DNA from 4 places in the Lysinibacillus sp. NPDC086135 genome. Region 1 is predicted to be linked to each of the others. Evidence: riboswitches for the same ligand, from Rfam matches in the RefSeq annotation. Region 1 holds a riboswitch; each other region holds the start of a gene.

Region 1 (4,219 bases):
TTGGAGCACCTAGTAAACTTGCACACGAATTAATAGCTGAAATACCTGGAACAATTTCTACCTCGATACCAGTTGCCTCTGTCCAGCCTAGCTCGATTAATACCTCATACACTAATCCTGCCATTCCATAAACCCCGGCATCTCCACTAGAAATGACCGATACGATACTTCCAGCCTCTGCTTGACGTACCGCTTCCTGTGCACGTGAAACTTCCTCCGTCATACCAGTACTAATAATCGACTTTGCACTAACTAAATCCTGAATAAGCTCAACATACGTTTTATAGCCTATAATCATATCACTTTGTTGTAGTGCCTCCACAGCACGAGTCGTAATATGTTTAAAGTCTCCAGGACCAAAGCCAACTACGAAAATCTTACCTTTTTGTGCCATTTTGTTACCCCTCTTTCACCTTTTCAATGCCTTTAATGGCTGTTGTTTGTGCTGTACGCTGTAACGAACCTTCCTGCAATGTAAAGACATGCTCATTATGTAACGACTCATGATTTAAATCTTGTACGAGTGCTCTCGCATGCTCCGTTGTTGGCACACGGTACCAATTTCCCTGAGGATATGCAATGACAACACAAGCATCTTTACATCTGCCATTACAGCGAGTTCTCGTCGTATGTATTTCCTTATCAAGCGCCAGCAACTGTATTTCATCACGGATCGCCTGTGTAATGTCCTCCCCATCTTTTTTCATACAGCTACTACCATTACAAATAAAAAGATGTGTTTTCATCCCCTCTAAATTCCAAGTTGTCATAGTCGTTCTCCCCTCATTTGCTTTTAGGAAAAAAAAACCTTTACTCTAGACGAAGAGTAAAGGTTTTGTAGAAGCCAAATAAAAACGAATATATACGGGTACTCGCTTTCGCTTCAACTTCTCCCTCCGAAAAGTTTGCATGTATCATCCCATAAGCAGGTTTCCTGACTTAAGCTTCCTTTTACTTTCGCGCCTTCCCAAGTTTTCACTAGTGGCATCCGCGATTTCATCAGCTATTACAGTAGCGGGGGCTGTATCGGACTTTCACCGATTTCCCTATTATCTTGAATATTCAAGCACTTATGGACGTTTTATATGAATTTTTAATATATCAAGTATGCCTCGGCATAATTGCATGACAGCCGCCGGAGGCTTTAACTTCTTTCAGCAGGTACAGGTGTTTTGACACCCGCTGAAAAGAACTTAAATCAGCATTCATCTTACCATCTATAGAGGTAGGAGACTTCTGTAGCTAACGCTTCACTTTCGCTACAAAAGACATTTGCTGAAAGAATTTTAATGTAATTGAAAACTGTTTCTATCATAGCTTATTTTTTAAAAATTTCAATATTACTTTCTTAATTTGTGACAATTTTTTTAAAATTCTATAGAAAAACGCGACATTTCTTTTTGATTTATCTAAATTTTCGACGTAGACTATTAATTTAAAATTTTTCTATAAAAATCATAGCATATATATGGAAATTCATGTTACACTTTGTCGTGAAATCTCACAACTTCATCTTTTTTCGGTGCGAATTGTTCAGCATTTCGCTTAAAAGGGAAGCCGGTTCAAGTCCGGCGCGGTCCCGCCACTGTACTAGGAAGTTTTATAGAGAATGTCACTGTCCAAAGGATGGGAAGGCCTATAAAACGTTGAACTAAAGCCAGGAGACCTGCCGAAAAATATGTGATCGTTTCAACCTACGAGGATGGGTGTGCGGCTTAGCAGATTAGAATTTTATTTGCTTTTTTAGCATGCACTTTTCCACTATCGGAGAAGTGCTTTTTTTCATTCAGAAGAGACTCCATCTCAAGGTAGTAGATGAGTACAGATATGGTTCCAACCGGGCCAAAACACCTACTGAATGAAAAAAAGCTTCCGGCGGATGTCACGGACTTTGAAAGGAATGAATTGTGCTTGCACAATTCAAAATCCGGACGCATTGTTTATCTGCGCGAAAGCGAAGCGGCAGCTACAAATGTTTTCTGTAGCGAAAGCGAAGCGGCAGCTACAATTACGCCAAGGCGAAATTTTATCGATCGCATACTAATTCGAAAAATTTTAAAGCTAGGAGGAGAGATTCTTGAAATTTTCAGGTTGGAAGCTTAGTTATTTCTTATTGGCATTTTTATTCGTGCCAAATCGTGCATTTGCGATGCATATTATGGAGGGTTTTTTGCCAATTGAATGGGCGATTTTTTGGTGGGTCGTATCGATTCCATTTATTATTTTAGGATTACGTTCTATTCGTAAAACCATTGAAGAAAATCCTGAAACAAAAATGATATTAGGGCTATCGGGTGCCTTTGCCTTTGTACTATCTGCCTTAAAAATCCCTTCTGTAACAGGGAGTTGTTCGCATCCAACTGGAGTTGGACTTGGGACAGTTCTTTTTGGACCATTAGCGATGAGTGTTATCGGGACAATCGTATTATTATTCCAATCTTTACTGTTAGCACACGGTGGGCTTACAACATTAGGGGCAAATACCTTTTCCATGGCAATTATGGGCCCTATTATCGCTTACTATGTATTTAAGGGCTCACAAAAACTGGGATTATCATTTTCAGTAGCCGTCTTTTTAGCAGCAATGCTTGGTGATTTAGGTACATATGTTGTCACATCTGTACAATTAGCTCTTGCCTTCCCTTCTGAGGTCGGTGGCTTTATGGCTTCATTCACAAAATTTGCTGGTATTTTTGCGTTAACACAAATTCCTCTTGCTGTTAGTGAAGGAATTTTAACAGTGATCGTTATGAATTTTCTGAAAAAATACAATGTGAGTGAATTAAAAGCTCTACGTGTTTTCTCAACAAAGGAGGCTCACTAACATGAAAAAGAACTTACTGCTCTTAGCCATTGTTGTGTTCCTAGCAATTATCCCCCTATTTATTCAAAAAGGTGCAGAATTCGAGGGGGCTGATGGCGAAGCGGAAGCAGCAATTAGTGAAATTGATGCAAACTACGAGCCATGGTTTGAAAGCTTATGGGAGCCACCAAGTGGTGAAATTGAAAGCTTATTATTCGCACTACAAGCTGCTATTGGCGCTGGATTTATCGGCTATTTCATTGGCTTAATGCGTGGCAAACATAAAGAGGGTTAAGCGATGTTACTCATTGATAAGTATGCTTATTTGAATAAATTAGCGTCTGTTCATCCGTTAGAAAAAACGACGTTATCCCTTGGACTACTTATATTGTCGCTTATCATGAGAGATGAACGAATGTCACTCATTACATTTATTGTGATGAGTGCTTTTATCATTTTAGGCGCAAAAATCCCTGCTAAATATTATGCTAAATTACTATTGCTACCTGGATTTTTTTTACTATCAAGTTTAGTGTCAATTTTAATTTCTATAGCGCCAACAACTAGCACGTTACCAACGTATATTTGGTCATTTTCATTTAATAGTTGGACGATTTTTATCGGCAGAGCGAGCCTCGTGACAGCGCAACAGCTTTTTTTCATCGTCCTTGGCAGCATTAGCTGTTTGTATTTTTTAATTCTCACAACATCAGTCCAATCTATTTGTTACGTGCTAAGACAATGGCGACTTCCAACTCTATTTGTAGAGCTAGTAGAGCTAACGTATCGTTTTATTTTTATCTTTTTAGATAGTATGCAAAAAATTCATCTTGCCCAGCAGGCTCGTCTAGGATACAGCTCCCCTATGCAGTGGCTCCGTTCGGTATCAATGTTAATTGCAGCTTTATTTGTCGAGATGTTCCAACGAAGTCGTGAGCTAAACAATGCGATGGAAGCGCGTGGTGGCGAAACTGTTTATTGGCAAGACGATGTTACCTATAACGCGAAAAATTGGGTAGGTATTGCTACTATTTTTATACTCCTCATCATTTATGGAGGGTTTTTCTGATGACAGATTTATACTTTGATTTAACACATTTATCCTACGCTTATGCAGATGGAACTTATGCCCTAACAGATATTACACTTCAAATTCCAAAGGGGAAAAAAATCGCTTTACTCGGTCATAATGGAGCTGGAAAATCAACGTTATTTCAGCATTTAAATGGTATTTTGAAGCCTACCGCTGGAAGTATATCCTTTTGTGGCAATGACCTGAACTATAGTAGAAAAGCATTAAAAAAATTGCGCCAACAGGTTGGTATTGTTTTTCAGGATGCCGACAATCAGCTTTTTTCTGGCACAGTTAAGCAAGATATTGCATTTGGTCCTTTGAATCTTGGCTGGACAACTGAA
Region 2 (4,219 bases), on a different contig from region 1:
AATGTAATTTTCATGGTTGTACCAATCGCAAAACGTAGTGCAACAATGGGAATGGTCATTACACTTGCTCCAGCAACTGGGCCAACAATCGCTGGTATTATCGTCGATATATCTAGCTGGCATTATATTTTCTGGATAAGCATTGCCCTATATATCATTATTTTCTTCACTTTTATGCCAAAAGTGTACAATGTCTCAACGCTAACAAAACCGAAAATCGATTATTTATCTATCGTTCTTTCAACAATTGCATTTGGTAGTATTATTTATGGACTAAGTACTATTTCAGAAAGATTCTACATTGGCAACAATCATAATAGTAGTGGGCATTGTAGCTCTTTTATTTTTCATATGGCGTCAATTTACAAGTAAGCATCCGATGATTGATTTACATGTTTTCAAATATCGTAATTTCGCTATTGGTTCAGTTTTAATATTTATTGTATTCGCATTACTGTTAGCCATTGCGATTCTTATGCCACTGTATTTAAAAGGATCATTATTACTTTCAGCAACGAATGCTGGGTTTGCGATGTTATTAGGAAACATATTAAATGCCGTCTTTGCTCCAATTGTCGGAAAAACGTTTGATCGTGTTGGTCCAAAATTTTACTTACGTTTTGGTTTCTTATGCTTAGTTATTTCAACGAGTATATTATCCTTTGTCATTAGTGCCACAACACCACTTTGGTTAATCATAGTTTCATGTATGATTTTCTACGTAGGTGTCTCAACAACTATTATACCGGCGCAAACAAACTCACTTAATGATTTACCAAAACAGTTGTATTCTCATGGTTCCGCTGTCATAAACACACTTCAGCAAATTGCAGGTGCAGCAGGTACCGCATTAGCCATTACACTTATGACAACAGGACAACACCGCTTTACAGTAGAGCATTCAAAAGCAAGCCCTGAAACTCTAGTTGCAGTAGGTACACAATTTACATTCGGCACTATTGTGATTGTGGCAGTAATCGGTCTGTATTAGCATTATTTGTAAAACGAACAACAAATCATTTGCACTAGTTTTCAAATGAAAGAATAACTTAATATATTCATCCATCTAGTGAACAACTTTCTAACTTACTTATTCATAAGAGAGATAAAAAAATGAATAAACTAATAGCATTCATAACAATTCCTATTTTCTTTAAATGATGTATCGCAAGCTAGTCGTCCATATAGGAACAATAAACGAAGTTGCTGAACACAAATATAAAACCGGCATAGGTCAATAGAAAAACGAAACGCCAGGATCATTGGTAAATCATTGATCCTGGCGTTTTTAGTAACCAAACAGGAAGAGAACTCACAATATCACTAAAACAAATTGATACTTCCTCAATAGTTTGTTTAGGCCTTCAGATAACCCCTGATTCGTTATATCAAGAGAATTTGCCTTTCATCATTCAGCACAAGAATCGTTGCTCCAACACTTATAATCGGACTACTGCCTATAAATTTTCGTAATTCCTAAATGTACCCAAATTTCTCACGATTAATAAAGCTCAAATTTAAAAGAGATCGCCTTTCTTTTAAAGTAACCTCTCTAATGCCGGTTCGGCGGGATCCTTTTAAAAATCTTTTTTATACGAAATATTGCTAAAAAATGTAGAATAGTTCACCAAAAAAGAAAAATAGTTAATGATAGTCTGTCTCTTCCGAATTTTACCTATATTGCTTGTTTTAAAAACTCTATGTTAAGGTAAAATGACAAATTGAATATGCTAAATTTTGGTGGTTCAAATGGAGTTGTTTCCATTTGATTAAAAGGGAAGTTGGTGAGAGTCCAACACTGTCCCGCAACTGTATTTAGGAGTTCAATAACAAGGCCACTGTTTTGTTTGTCAAAATGGGAAGGTGTTATTGTAGCGTTGATCATAAGTCAGGAGACCTGCCACTAAATAAGCATCAATTGACCTACGAGGATAGGGAGGTGTTAGCTACTACATGATCTTTGTGAATTCATGTAAATTCACTGTTTATTTGCTCTATCATGCTTTTGTAGATTAACAACTTCTCAAAGGGGTAGAAGTTGTTTTTTTGTTGTTCTTTCGTGTTTTAATGGTAACGCTTACAAGAATAATTAAACAAAGGGGTTGTAATGAATGGAGTTAAATTATTCACCAGGTCTCGATGGAATCATTGCCGCTGAAACAAAGCTATCTTTTTTAGACACTGTAGGAAGTCAGATTGTGATTCGAGGCTATGATTTGATTGAGCTATCACAAAGATATTCGTATTTAGACATTGTCTACTTAATGTTGCATGGAGAAATACCAACTACCGAGCAACGAGCTAATTTACAGGTTAAATTGAAATCCAATTACCAGGTTCCACAAGAAATTTTTCAAATTTTCAAGTTATTACCTGATGGGACGCATGCTATGGATGGGCTTAGAACAGGCATTTCGGTGTTAGCAGGCTATGATCAGCAAATCAATGATCGTTCTACTGAAATGAATTTGTCGCGAGCATATAGACTTTTAGGTGGTATGCCAAATATTGTAGCGAATAGCTACCGTGTATTAAATGGTCAAGATGTCGTGGAGCCTGATAACCAGCTTTCCTATAGTGCTAATTTTTATTACATGATAACTGGCAGAAAACCAACTGCTTTAGAAGAAGAAATTTTTGATCAATCACTCGTTTTATATAGTGAACATGAGATGCCAAATTCGACGTTTACGGCTCGTGTTATTGCCTCAACACAATCTGATTTGTATGGTGCTTTAACTGGCGCGGTCGCATCATTGAAAGGTAATTTACATGGTGGGGCAAACGAGGCAGTGATGTATATGCTTCTTGAAGCCAAAACAGTAGAAGGCTTTGAAACATTGCTGAAATACAAACTGCAAAATAAAGAAAAGATTATGGGCTTTGGCCATCGTGTTTATATGAAAAAAATGGACCCAAGAGCGCAAATTATGAAAGAGGCTTTACACAAATTCTGTTTGCAGCAAGGAGATCATCGCTTATATCACATGTGTGAAGCTGGTGAAAAAGTGATGGTACAGGAAAAAGGGTTATACCCAAATTTAGATTATTATGCGGCACCAGTGTACTACATGCTTGGATTGCCAATTGAAATATATACGCCAATCTTTTTTGGCTCACGAACGATCGGCTTATGTGCTCATGTAATTGAACAGCATGACAATAATAGATTATTTAGACCTCGTGTCAATTATATTGGCGAGCGTCATAACCTTGAAGAATTGTCGGTATAATCAAGTTTAACAACTCGCCATAGAGCTGATGGGCATTCTGACCAATGTCCATCAGTATACTAGTATGGCAAATTCATGCAACGGAGGGAAGATATAGATGATAAAAACAAATGAACTATCTAAGACAGATCAATTACTAACTGATATTACCGATTATGTATTAAATACAACGATTACAAGTGAAGAAGCCTACGAAACAGCACATTATGTTTTATTAGATACTATAGGTTGCGGCATTTTGGCTTTACAGTATCCCGAATGTACGAAACTACTTGGACCAGTTGTACCCGGTACGGTTGTTCCAAATGGTACGCGTGTTCCAGGAACTTCCTATGTACTTGATCCAGTGAAAGGTGCTTTCAATATTGGTTGCATGATTCGTTGGTTAGATTACAATGACACATGGCTTGCGGCTGAATGGGGACACCCTTCTGATAATTTAGGTGGCATATTAGCAGTTGCGGATTACTTGAGTCGTGTACGTATTGCTGAAGGCAAAGAGCCTCTTAAAATAAAAGACGTTTTAGAAATGATGATTAAAGCCCATGAAATTCAAGGGGTATTAGCATTAGAGAATAGTCTGAATCGCGTTGGTTTAGATCACGTATTATATGTCAAAATTGCGACAACAGCGGTTGTGACAAAGGCATTAGGTGGAACTCGTCAAGAAATTATCAATGCATTATCAAATGCTTGGATTGATAATTCAAGTTTACGAACATACCGCCATGCCCCAAATACAGGATCAAGAAAATCATGGGCAGCAGGAGATGCGACAAGTAGAGCCGTACAATTAGCCATGATGACTGTGCAAGGTGAAATGGGTTATGCAACGGCCTTATCTGCACCTGGCTGGGGATTCCAAGACGTACTCTTTAATAAACAAGAATTAAAGCTTGCAAGACCGCTTACCTCTTATGTTATGGAGAATGTTCTTTTCAAAGTTTCTTTCCCGGCTGAATTTCATGCGCAAACAGCTGCAGAAT
Region 3 (4,219 bases), on a different contig from region 1:
AATACCTTCTTCCAATGTTCTATATTTTCAACTTGATAGGCAATATGAGCTTTTGTCGTTAATCTATCAAAGCCATCCTCTGTCCCTACATGTACCTCCCTATTGCCGACCTGTAACCAAAATCCACCTCGTCCTTTCAACGAATCAGGCTTTTCAAGTTCATTTAGTCCTAATACTTGACAGTAAAAATGTTTCCCTTTTTCTTCTTCACCTTTTGGAATTGTTATTTGAACGTGATGTAAGCCTATAACCATTTTTTCTCCTCCTTTAATTCTAATCGATACTTACTTCTAGGATAATAATGCCAAATCCTTTAATTTGACGAAGGAATAGTTTTTTTTCTCACGAATGTGGCCTTTGTAAAACCAGTAAGGAGAATTAGGGAATAAGCCCATAATAGCCATGAGGCGAAAAATCGATCTAAGACAACCGATAAATTCGGAAAAATATCGTCGAAGACTAATAAAACGACTGCATCGATAAGCATTCCAGGTAATGCAATGCAGATAGCAGCCAGTAATCGCTCTGTACCTTTTATTTTTTTTATAGAATAAATAGGTATTGTCGCTAGCCAAACGATTGGAAAAGCTAAAATGTAAGTAGCTATCATGAGGGGAGGTTCTTTAAGGGTAAAAAAGTAATGCCCTATAAATCGAAACACGGCACTTGCTACAAACCAAATCCCAAAACCCCAGCATAAAAAGAATCGCATAGTGTTCCTCCTCTAATTATTTTCCTAGACGATGTAATGTCTCAAGGATTTTTTCGAATTGCTGATAAAATACATCTATATCGAAATCGTCCCGCATCATCACTTGTATGGCCAAGCCATCAATTAGCGCGTTGAAAAAAATGCTCCAAGTTTCCATCGACACGCCATCAATTGGTGATGTATCCCATAATTTGTTTAAAATATTACGCAAATGTTCATTTTCGGCCGCTAAAATTTGTCCAATTTGCTGTCTAATAGTCGGGTTCGTAAAGCCAAAGACGATTAAGGTGAAAAATAATTTATGATAAAAGGCATCATCTTCATATCGACTTTTTGCAGAAAGAAGTGCAGATTGAATCATTTCTTGATCGGTCGTCAAAATCTCATGCCAAGAATTTTCACAGATGTCCTGAACTATTTCGAGAATGATTTGCTCTTTTGATTTGAAATGATAATAAATAGTTCCTTGTGTCACACCAGCTTGCTCAGCAACAGCCTTTAAGGTGAATTTTTCAATCCCTTTTTCTACTAAACTTTGCTTGGCAGCCATTAATAAATCTGATTTTTCAATACCAGTAGGCTTTGCCATTCATTGACACCTCCATTGTTATTAGTTAGTTGGATAACTAACTCAAAAATAACAAAAAATACCTCTATTTACAAGTGTATTTTAGTAATTAGATGTATAGGGCTCCCAATATGATAGAGTTGGATTGAACAAACGTGAAAATAAATCTACTTTTCTGAAAAATATGTGTTATAGTAAAGCATAATTAAATAATGTGTAAGAGTTGGTGCCAAATGAAAGTTTGGCTTAAAAGGGAAGTCGGTGCAAATCCGACGCTGTCCCGCAACTGTATATCGGAGCAAATCACAATTGCCACTGGGGAAACTGGGAAGGCTGTGAGGTGTGTTGATGAGAAGCCAGGAGACCTGCCAATTTCTAGTACACACCAAATACCTACGTGGAAATAGGTGGTGAGATGTGACCGTATCGTCCCTGTGCGACATAGAATCATGCGATATCTTGTAAGAATTTCGTATTGTTTTTTCATAGCTATTTTTAATTTGCGATAACAGCCATTTTCCAAAAAAGGAGAGTGGCTTTTTTTTTTACTTCTTATTAGAAGTTAAAGCCTCTGGCCGATGTCACGGAATCGGAAAGAAGACCGAAATGACCGACATCGTGTCGGCCCTCATACTGGCCTAAGCACATAGGGCCGATTCCGGACTCAATAATGCCGAGGCATACTTAATGGATCGGAGAGATGAACATGATTTATACAAGTACTATAGTTGGTTATCCGTATATCGGAGAAGATCGTGAATGGAAAAAGGCTTTAGAGGCTTTTTGGAAAAATGAGCTTTCAGAGGGTGAATTTTTGCAGAACTTAAAGGATATTCGTCTAGCCCGAATTAACAAGCAGCTTCAACTCGGAGTAGACCTGATAACTGTTGGAGATTTCACACTTTATGACAGAATGTTAGATACGGCAATGATGTTTGGCTTAGTTCCAAAGCGCTTTGATTGGCAGGGAGACAAAGTTGATTTACAAACATACTATAGGGTAGCTCGTGGTAGTAAAAAAGCCCTGGCTAGTGAGATGACGAAATGGTTTAATACAAATTATCATTATATCGTGCCAGAATACGATGGACAAGCTTTGCAATTAACAGAAAATAAAATATTGGCAGATTTTTTAGAGGCTAAGGAAGCGTTTGGTATTACTGCAAAGCCTACATTGATTGGCCCTTATACATTTTGTAAATTAACGAAAGGCTATGACAAACTATCGCAGATTACATTCATTTTAGCATTACTACCACTTTATACGCAGGTCCTAAAGGAGCTCGTGGATGCAGGTGCACAGTGGATTCAATTAGAAGAACCACTTCTTGCCACAACATTAGATGAAGCGGAAGTTAAACTTGTTCAAGAAATTTATACACAATTAGCTGCATCAGTACCCGAAGCTAAAATTATGCTACAAACTTATTTCGAATCATTATCAGCATATGAGTCAATTGTAAAACTTCCTGTTCGTGGGATTGGGTTAGACTTTGTGCATGGCTACGGCAAAAATATGGAGTCATTACGTCAATTTGGCTTCCCAAAAGATAAAATATTGGCTGTTGGTATTATTAATGGAAGAGATATTTGGCGTTCCAATCTAGCAGAAGTTAGCTCAACTATTAAAGCCATTGAACAGCTAAGTGGCGCAAAAGAACTATGGATTCAATCTTCATGTAACTTACAGCATGTTCCAATTACGACCACACTTGAAACTAAGCTTGAATCAGTTCTTAAAAATGCCCTCGCCTTTGCGGATGAAAAATTAGTTGAAATCATGGAAGTAACAAAATATTTACAGGGCCAAGACAGTCCCTCAAATTACAAACTATCGGAAAGTATGAAGGCGATTGAAGCGTTGAAAAATCATCCGATTCGCCAAAATAAAGATGTTCAAAAAGCGGTTCGAACAGTGTCGAAACAAGATTTTGAACGCCATAGTGATTTTAAAGCACGGCAAAAGATTCAACAGCAAGCATTGCAATTACCACTGTTCCCAACGACAACAATTGGGAGCTTTCCGCAATCGGATGAAGTCAAACGAACACGAAGTGCATGGCGCAAGAAACAAATTTCCAATGAGGATTATGCAGTATTTGTAGAACATGAGACAAAGCGTTGGATTACTATTCAAGAGGAATTAGATATCGACGTTCTTGTGCACGGTGAATTTGAGCGCACAGATATGGTTGAATATTTCGGGGAAAAACTAACAGGTTTTGCATTTACGGAGAAAGCATGGGTTGTTTCATACGGTTCCCGCTGTGTGAAGCCACCAATTATTTACGGTGACGTTGCATGGGAAGCACCGATGACAGTCAAAGAAACAGCCTATGCTCAAAGCCAAACGAAACGCTATATAAAAGGTATGCTTACGGGTCCTGTGACAATTTTAAATTGGTCCTTTGTACGGGATGATATTTCCCGAAAGGATGTAACATATCAGATTGCTTTGGCACTCCGAGAAGAGGTGGAGGCACTAGAAGCTGCAGGCATTTCAATTATTCAGGTTGATGAACCAGCATTACGAGAAGGCTTGCCGCTTCGTAAAGAAAATTGGGGAACGTACTTAGAGTGGACAGTAAATGCTTTTAAACTTGCTACCTCTAGCGTGAAGGATGAAACACAAATCCATACACATATGTGCTATTGCGAATTTAATGATTTTATCGAGCCAATTAGTGCATTGGACGCTGATGTTATTTCCATCGAAACGTCACGTAGCCATGGCGAGTTAATTTCTTCTCTGCAAGTCAATCCGTATGAAAAAGGAATTGGACTAGGTGTTTATGATATTCATAGTCCACGTGTACCGAGTGAAAAGGAAATGCTAAGCATAATGCAGGATAGCTTACAGGTTTTATCAAAAAATCAATTTTGGGTGAATCCTGACTGTGGTTTAAAAACAAGGAAGGAGCCAGAAACTATCTCAGCAC
Region 4 (4,219 bases), on a different contig from region 1:
TGCATAAATTTGCAAGCACATAGATGACAGCAATAATCAATACATAGCATTGTACAACCGGGTAATCCCTGTTAATAATGGATTCGATTAAAAACCTTCCGAGTCCAGGCCAACTAAAAACCTGCTCCACAATTACTGCACCACCAAGTAAATTACCAAGTGTCATACCTAATACAGTAGTCAACGGAATAACAGCATTTCTTAAAACATGACGTACGAGGATCACTGAGTTTTTTAATCCCCTTAGCTGTGCATATTGAACATAATGCTGTTGTAATTCTTCAATGATGGTTGTACGGATAAATTGAACGAATAACCCAATTGTTGGTAAAGATAGTGCGAGTGCGGGTAAAGCTAGATGTGCTAGTGTGCCCTTTCCATTTGTCGGGAAGATCCCTAATTTCAGACTAAATACATATAGTAGTAAAAAACCTAACCAAAATGTTGGAATCGATACACTCATGATAGTCAATAGTCTAATTATTTTATCGATGATGGAATGCTTATACAAGGCACTTATGATCCCTAATGGCATACTTATTCCTAAAATCAACACAAATGCAGCAACAGCTAATTCGATAGTTGCTGGTAATTTTGCGAATAGCTCATGCGCTACTGGTAATTTACTAACAAAAGATGTCCCAAAATCTAAATGTAAAATGCCTTTTATCCATAACAAATATTGAATAAGAAAAGGTTTGTCAGTTCCAAGTTCTTCACGCAATGCTTGAATGGCTTCCGCTGTTGGCGCAACTCTTGCCAATCTAAGAATGACCTCAGCAGGCTCTACTGGAACGAAACGAATAAATACAAAGGTCAGGATTGATACGCCCAATAATACAAAAGGCAATGTCAAAATTCTTTTTAAACAAAACATCCATGTTGATTCATACATGCTGTCACTTCCTAATCAATCCTATGATAAAGAGAGAGCTGTCTTTGATCGACATACTCTCTCTTTTACAGTTATTTTTCTTTTTCCATTTGTGCATATGGAATATCATATTCAGATGCACGTGGAGCAAAATCTTTCATATATGGCTGATAAATCACGTTATTTGTTTCGTAAGATATAGGATAGAATAGTGCTTGGTCATGGAACTTTGTTAAAATATCCGTATAAAGTTGCACGCGCTCTTTTTCATCTGTACCTACTAATAATTGATGAATTTTAGTATCGATTTCTTTAGCATTTGGTAAGCCTAATTTTGCTTCATAGACACCATTAGCGTTTGGTGTAGCTGATTCATTAGCAAAGCTATGTGGATCTGTTGGTGGTCCATTTGTACGCCAGAAATTAATATCAACTTGATTATCCATTAATTTTTGCAGACCTACAATCACATCTGCGCCTTCTAAATTCAACTGTACCCCTATTTTTGCTAGTTCACCTTGCATTAGCTCCGCCATTGGCTTTTGAATCGCATCTGTAGCAATGTAGATTAAATCTAACGTTAGTGGCTGTCCGTTTTTAGAGCGAATTTTTTCACCCTTCTGAAGCTTCCATCCCGCTTCCTCTAACAATTGTTGCGCTTTTTTGGGATTATATAAAATTGGCACTAAATCAATATTGGCATATGGAATAGCATCCCAAAATAGTGTATTGGCAACCTTTTCTGTACCATGTGTAATACTATCAACCATTTGTTCCTTATTGATTGCATATTGAATCGCTTGGCGAACCTTCAATTCTGCTAACGGGCCAGACTGTGTATTGAACAGTAGCGCTTTTGTAGACAAAGGTTCAGACGTAGCGGTTTTATATTTACCACTATCTTTTAAATACGTATAATTATCTAAACTAATAATGCCTCGACCATATATTAAATCTAATTCTTCGTTTTCAAAGGCCAATGAAATAGATTCTGAATCAGGGATGATTTTTACTTTTATTTGTTCTACAAGAGGTTTTTCCCCCCAGTAGTTTTCGTTGCGACTGAATAGAGCGTACTCATCCTTTTTGTAATCTGTTAAAACCCATGGGCCTGTCCCAATTGGCGCATTAATTGCATCTTGGGTCGCATCACCTTTAGGGAATCCATTATCACCTAAAAAACGGAAAGGTCTTACAAAGGCAAGCTCGTTTAAAACAGGATAATACGGTTCATCCAGTTGCAAACGAATTGTAAATTCATCCACTTTCACAACCTCTTTTATATGGTTTATCATACCCATCCAAGAATGCATATCACGATTTGCTAAAACGGCATCAAAGTTTCGTATTACATTATCTGCATTAAAAGCTGTTCCGTCTGAATACTTAACATCTTTTCTTAAATGAAAAGTATAAGCAGTTTTATCATTAGAGATGTCCCAACTTTCTGCTAGTTTCGGCGTAATTGTTCCATCATCGTTATATTCAACCAATGATTCATAGACCATTGCTTGTGCTGTCATTTGATTTGGTAAATATGTATGGGGATTTAATGGACCTACATCTAATGGCCACCCAATCGTGATCATTTTTTCGTCTGTCTGTTGTTTCGATGCTGTCTCTCCCTTTCCATTGCTTGTACAGCCCGTGAGTAAACTGAACATCAAAATAAGCGTGAAAGGAAGTAAATACTTTGTCAATCTCATTTTCTGTCTCCTTCTTTGTTTGTGGTGCACTAAATAAAGAATTTAAAGATTGAAAGAAGGCATAAAAAAACCTTATTCCAAAAGAATAAGGACAGAATAACTTACTTTAAGTAAGCCTCTATCCATCTCCCTATCTTTCGTAGATCATCAATGAATCTCTTTACAAGCAGGCATTCTGGCTCATGAATCATGATTTTGCTTCACCTTCCCAAGTAATTACTCAGTGGTTATCGAAACAAAACTCCTCATTTACAGCTGCGGGACAGCATGGGATTTACACCCATTTTCCTTTTAATTGAATGAAAGCTTATTTCACTCAAACTTGTAATGGTTGCTATGAAATTAGTATTAAACATAACAGGTTTAAACATAACATGCTCTAATGTTCACGTCAATTTCATTTTCTGAATATAATAAAAATCTTATATATTATGACTAACATAACAAGGCTAGGTATCTTAACCCTGACCTCGTATAACTACTTTTTATTTTTAGTCACGCTTCTTCAATGAAAACAGAAGATAGATCGTATCAATTTCATGGGATTCTTCCAAAACCCACGAGGTTTGGCTTAAAATCCGCTGCAATCCCTCTAGCCCAAGATATTGGATTTGCACGCCAACAAACTCTGTAAATCCCAAGTATCCCGGATTTACATGCGCTCGGTCAAAAATTAATGAACCCGTGACCCTAGCGTCCTCCGGAGAGTTAGTATAGAAATGGTTTAGATTTTCAATAATATCTGAATCCGAACCGTACTCAAATAGACCGCCCTCCGATGAACAGAGCTGAATCCAGTCGAAACGTTCTAAACACATCTTTAATAATGCCTCTGGTTGATTCCAGTCATAATGAATAATATTGAGGGTAATGTCCAGGTCTTGAAAGCGTTCCCCTGGCTTCTTCAAAACGTCGATGCATCGTTTGGCAAAATTGGGGCCGTAAGTATCGATATCTAAAATATTGATTTCAATCTTGCGTTCCTTTAATAATTCTGGGTCCGATTCTTGAATGAGAATTAAGGTGTTAATACTGTCGGTAGCGGCTCCCCCAGCGATATTGAAGAAACAAAGGTTCCGTTCAGGGAATTGCTTGAGCTGGGGGAGCAAAATTTCCGACTGGCGCCGGCAAAGATCCCTCAGCCTGATCCGAAGTCCCGTGAAAGAAGTTTGCTTCACCGCCCACTTGTCCCGGAAACCTAATTTTATCCCGGTGGTTAAGTCGGGGCCAAGTTTGTACAGCAAAGTACGCATGCCGCTAAGATAGGAATTGTCAAAATTCGACATTTCCACAAAGATGTTGCGGATAAAGCCAGGCATCTTTTTTAATGATTCAATGCTCTTGGCTGACTTGAGACAGCTCAAATGATACGCTTGTTCATCAATACTTGCGTTGAAAAGGGGATGTGTAATATCCAAAATCGGCAATTGAATATCATTCTCGAAAACGGCATAAAGAATTGACTTATTTTGATTTGCATTGTCCACTTTATCACCACTCTATTTATCAATTTTCAAACCCATTTAGGTGATCAAACAACAAATATATCTTCTCCTCGATCTTCTTATATAAATTGAAACGCAAACTTTAAACCGATAAGAATAGTTAACCAAAGCAGAGAGTTGCTCAATATTATTCT

Evidence for each region. Region 1 has a riboswitch for cobalamin ahead of ACIPKN_RS13485 (hypothetical protein). Riboswitches for the same ligand answer to the same signal wherever they lie in the genome.
Region 2: another riboswitch for cobalamin. It lies ahead of mmgD (citrate synthase); the one in region 1 lies ahead of ACIPKN_RS13485 (hypothetical protein).
Region 3: another riboswitch for cobalamin. It lies ahead of metE (5-methyltetrahydropteroyltriglutamate--homocysteine S-methyltransferase); the one in region 1 lies ahead of ACIPKN_RS13485 (hypothetical protein).
Region 4: another riboswitch for cobalamin. It lies ahead of nikA (nickel ABC transporter substrate-binding protein); the one in region 1 lies ahead of ACIPKN_RS13485 (hypothetical protein).

What each region holds. Positions count from the first base shown of each region.
Region 1 is NZ_JBIVCA010000009.1:146,856-151,074, reverse strand. It holds gene cobJ (precorrin-3B C(17)-methyltransferase) at 1-394, opposite strand, end outside; gene ACIPKN_RS13490 ((2Fe-2S) ferredoxin domain-containing protein) at 399-770, opposite strand; cobalamin riboswitch at 908-1,089, opposite strand; cobalamin riboswitch at 1,504-1,688, shown strand; gene ACIPKN_RS13485 (hypothetical protein) at 1,816-2,103, shown strand; gene ACIPKN_RS13480 (energy-coupling factor ABC transporter permease) at 2,078-2,824, shown strand; gene ACIPKN_RS13475 (energy-coupling factor ABC transporter substrate-binding protein) at 2,826-3,098, shown strand; gene cbiQ (cobalt ECF transporter T component CbiQ) at 3,102-3,872, shown strand; gene ACIPKN_RS13465 (energy-coupling factor ABC transporter ATP-binding protein) at 3,872-4,219, shown strand, end outside.
Region 2 is NZ_JBIVCA010000013.1:112,149-116,367, forward strand. It holds gene ACIPKN_RS17280 (hypothetical protein) at 1-2, shown strand, start outside; gene ACIPKN_RS17285 (efflux MFS transporter permease) at 1-372, shown strand, start outside; gene ACIPKN_RS17290 (MFS transporter) at 302-991, shown strand; cobalamin riboswitch at 1,725-1,919, shown strand; gene mmgD (citrate synthase) at 2,112-3,233, shown strand; gene prpD (2-methylcitrate dehydratase) at 3,331-4,219, shown strand, end outside.
Region 3 is NZ_JBIVCA010000006.1:87,264-91,482, reverse strand. It holds gene ACIPKN_RS10245 (VOC family protein) at 1-254, opposite strand, end outside; gene ACIPKN_RS10240 (DUF5367 domain-containing protein) at 314-712, opposite strand; gene ACIPKN_RS10235 (TetR/AcrR family transcriptional regulator) at 729-1,301, opposite strand; cobalamin riboswitch at 1,488-1,667, shown strand; gene metE (5-methyltetrahydropteroyltriglutamate--homocysteine S-methyltransferase) at 1,987-4,219, shown strand, end outside.
Region 4 is NZ_JBIVCA010000013.1:76,433-80,651, reverse strand. It holds gene nikB (nickel ABC transporter permease) at 1-895, opposite strand, end outside; gene nikA (nickel ABC transporter substrate-binding protein) at 967-2,580, opposite strand; cobalamin riboswitch at 2,729-2,921, opposite strand; gene ACIPKN_RS17110 (hypothetical protein) at 3,072-4,067, opposite strand.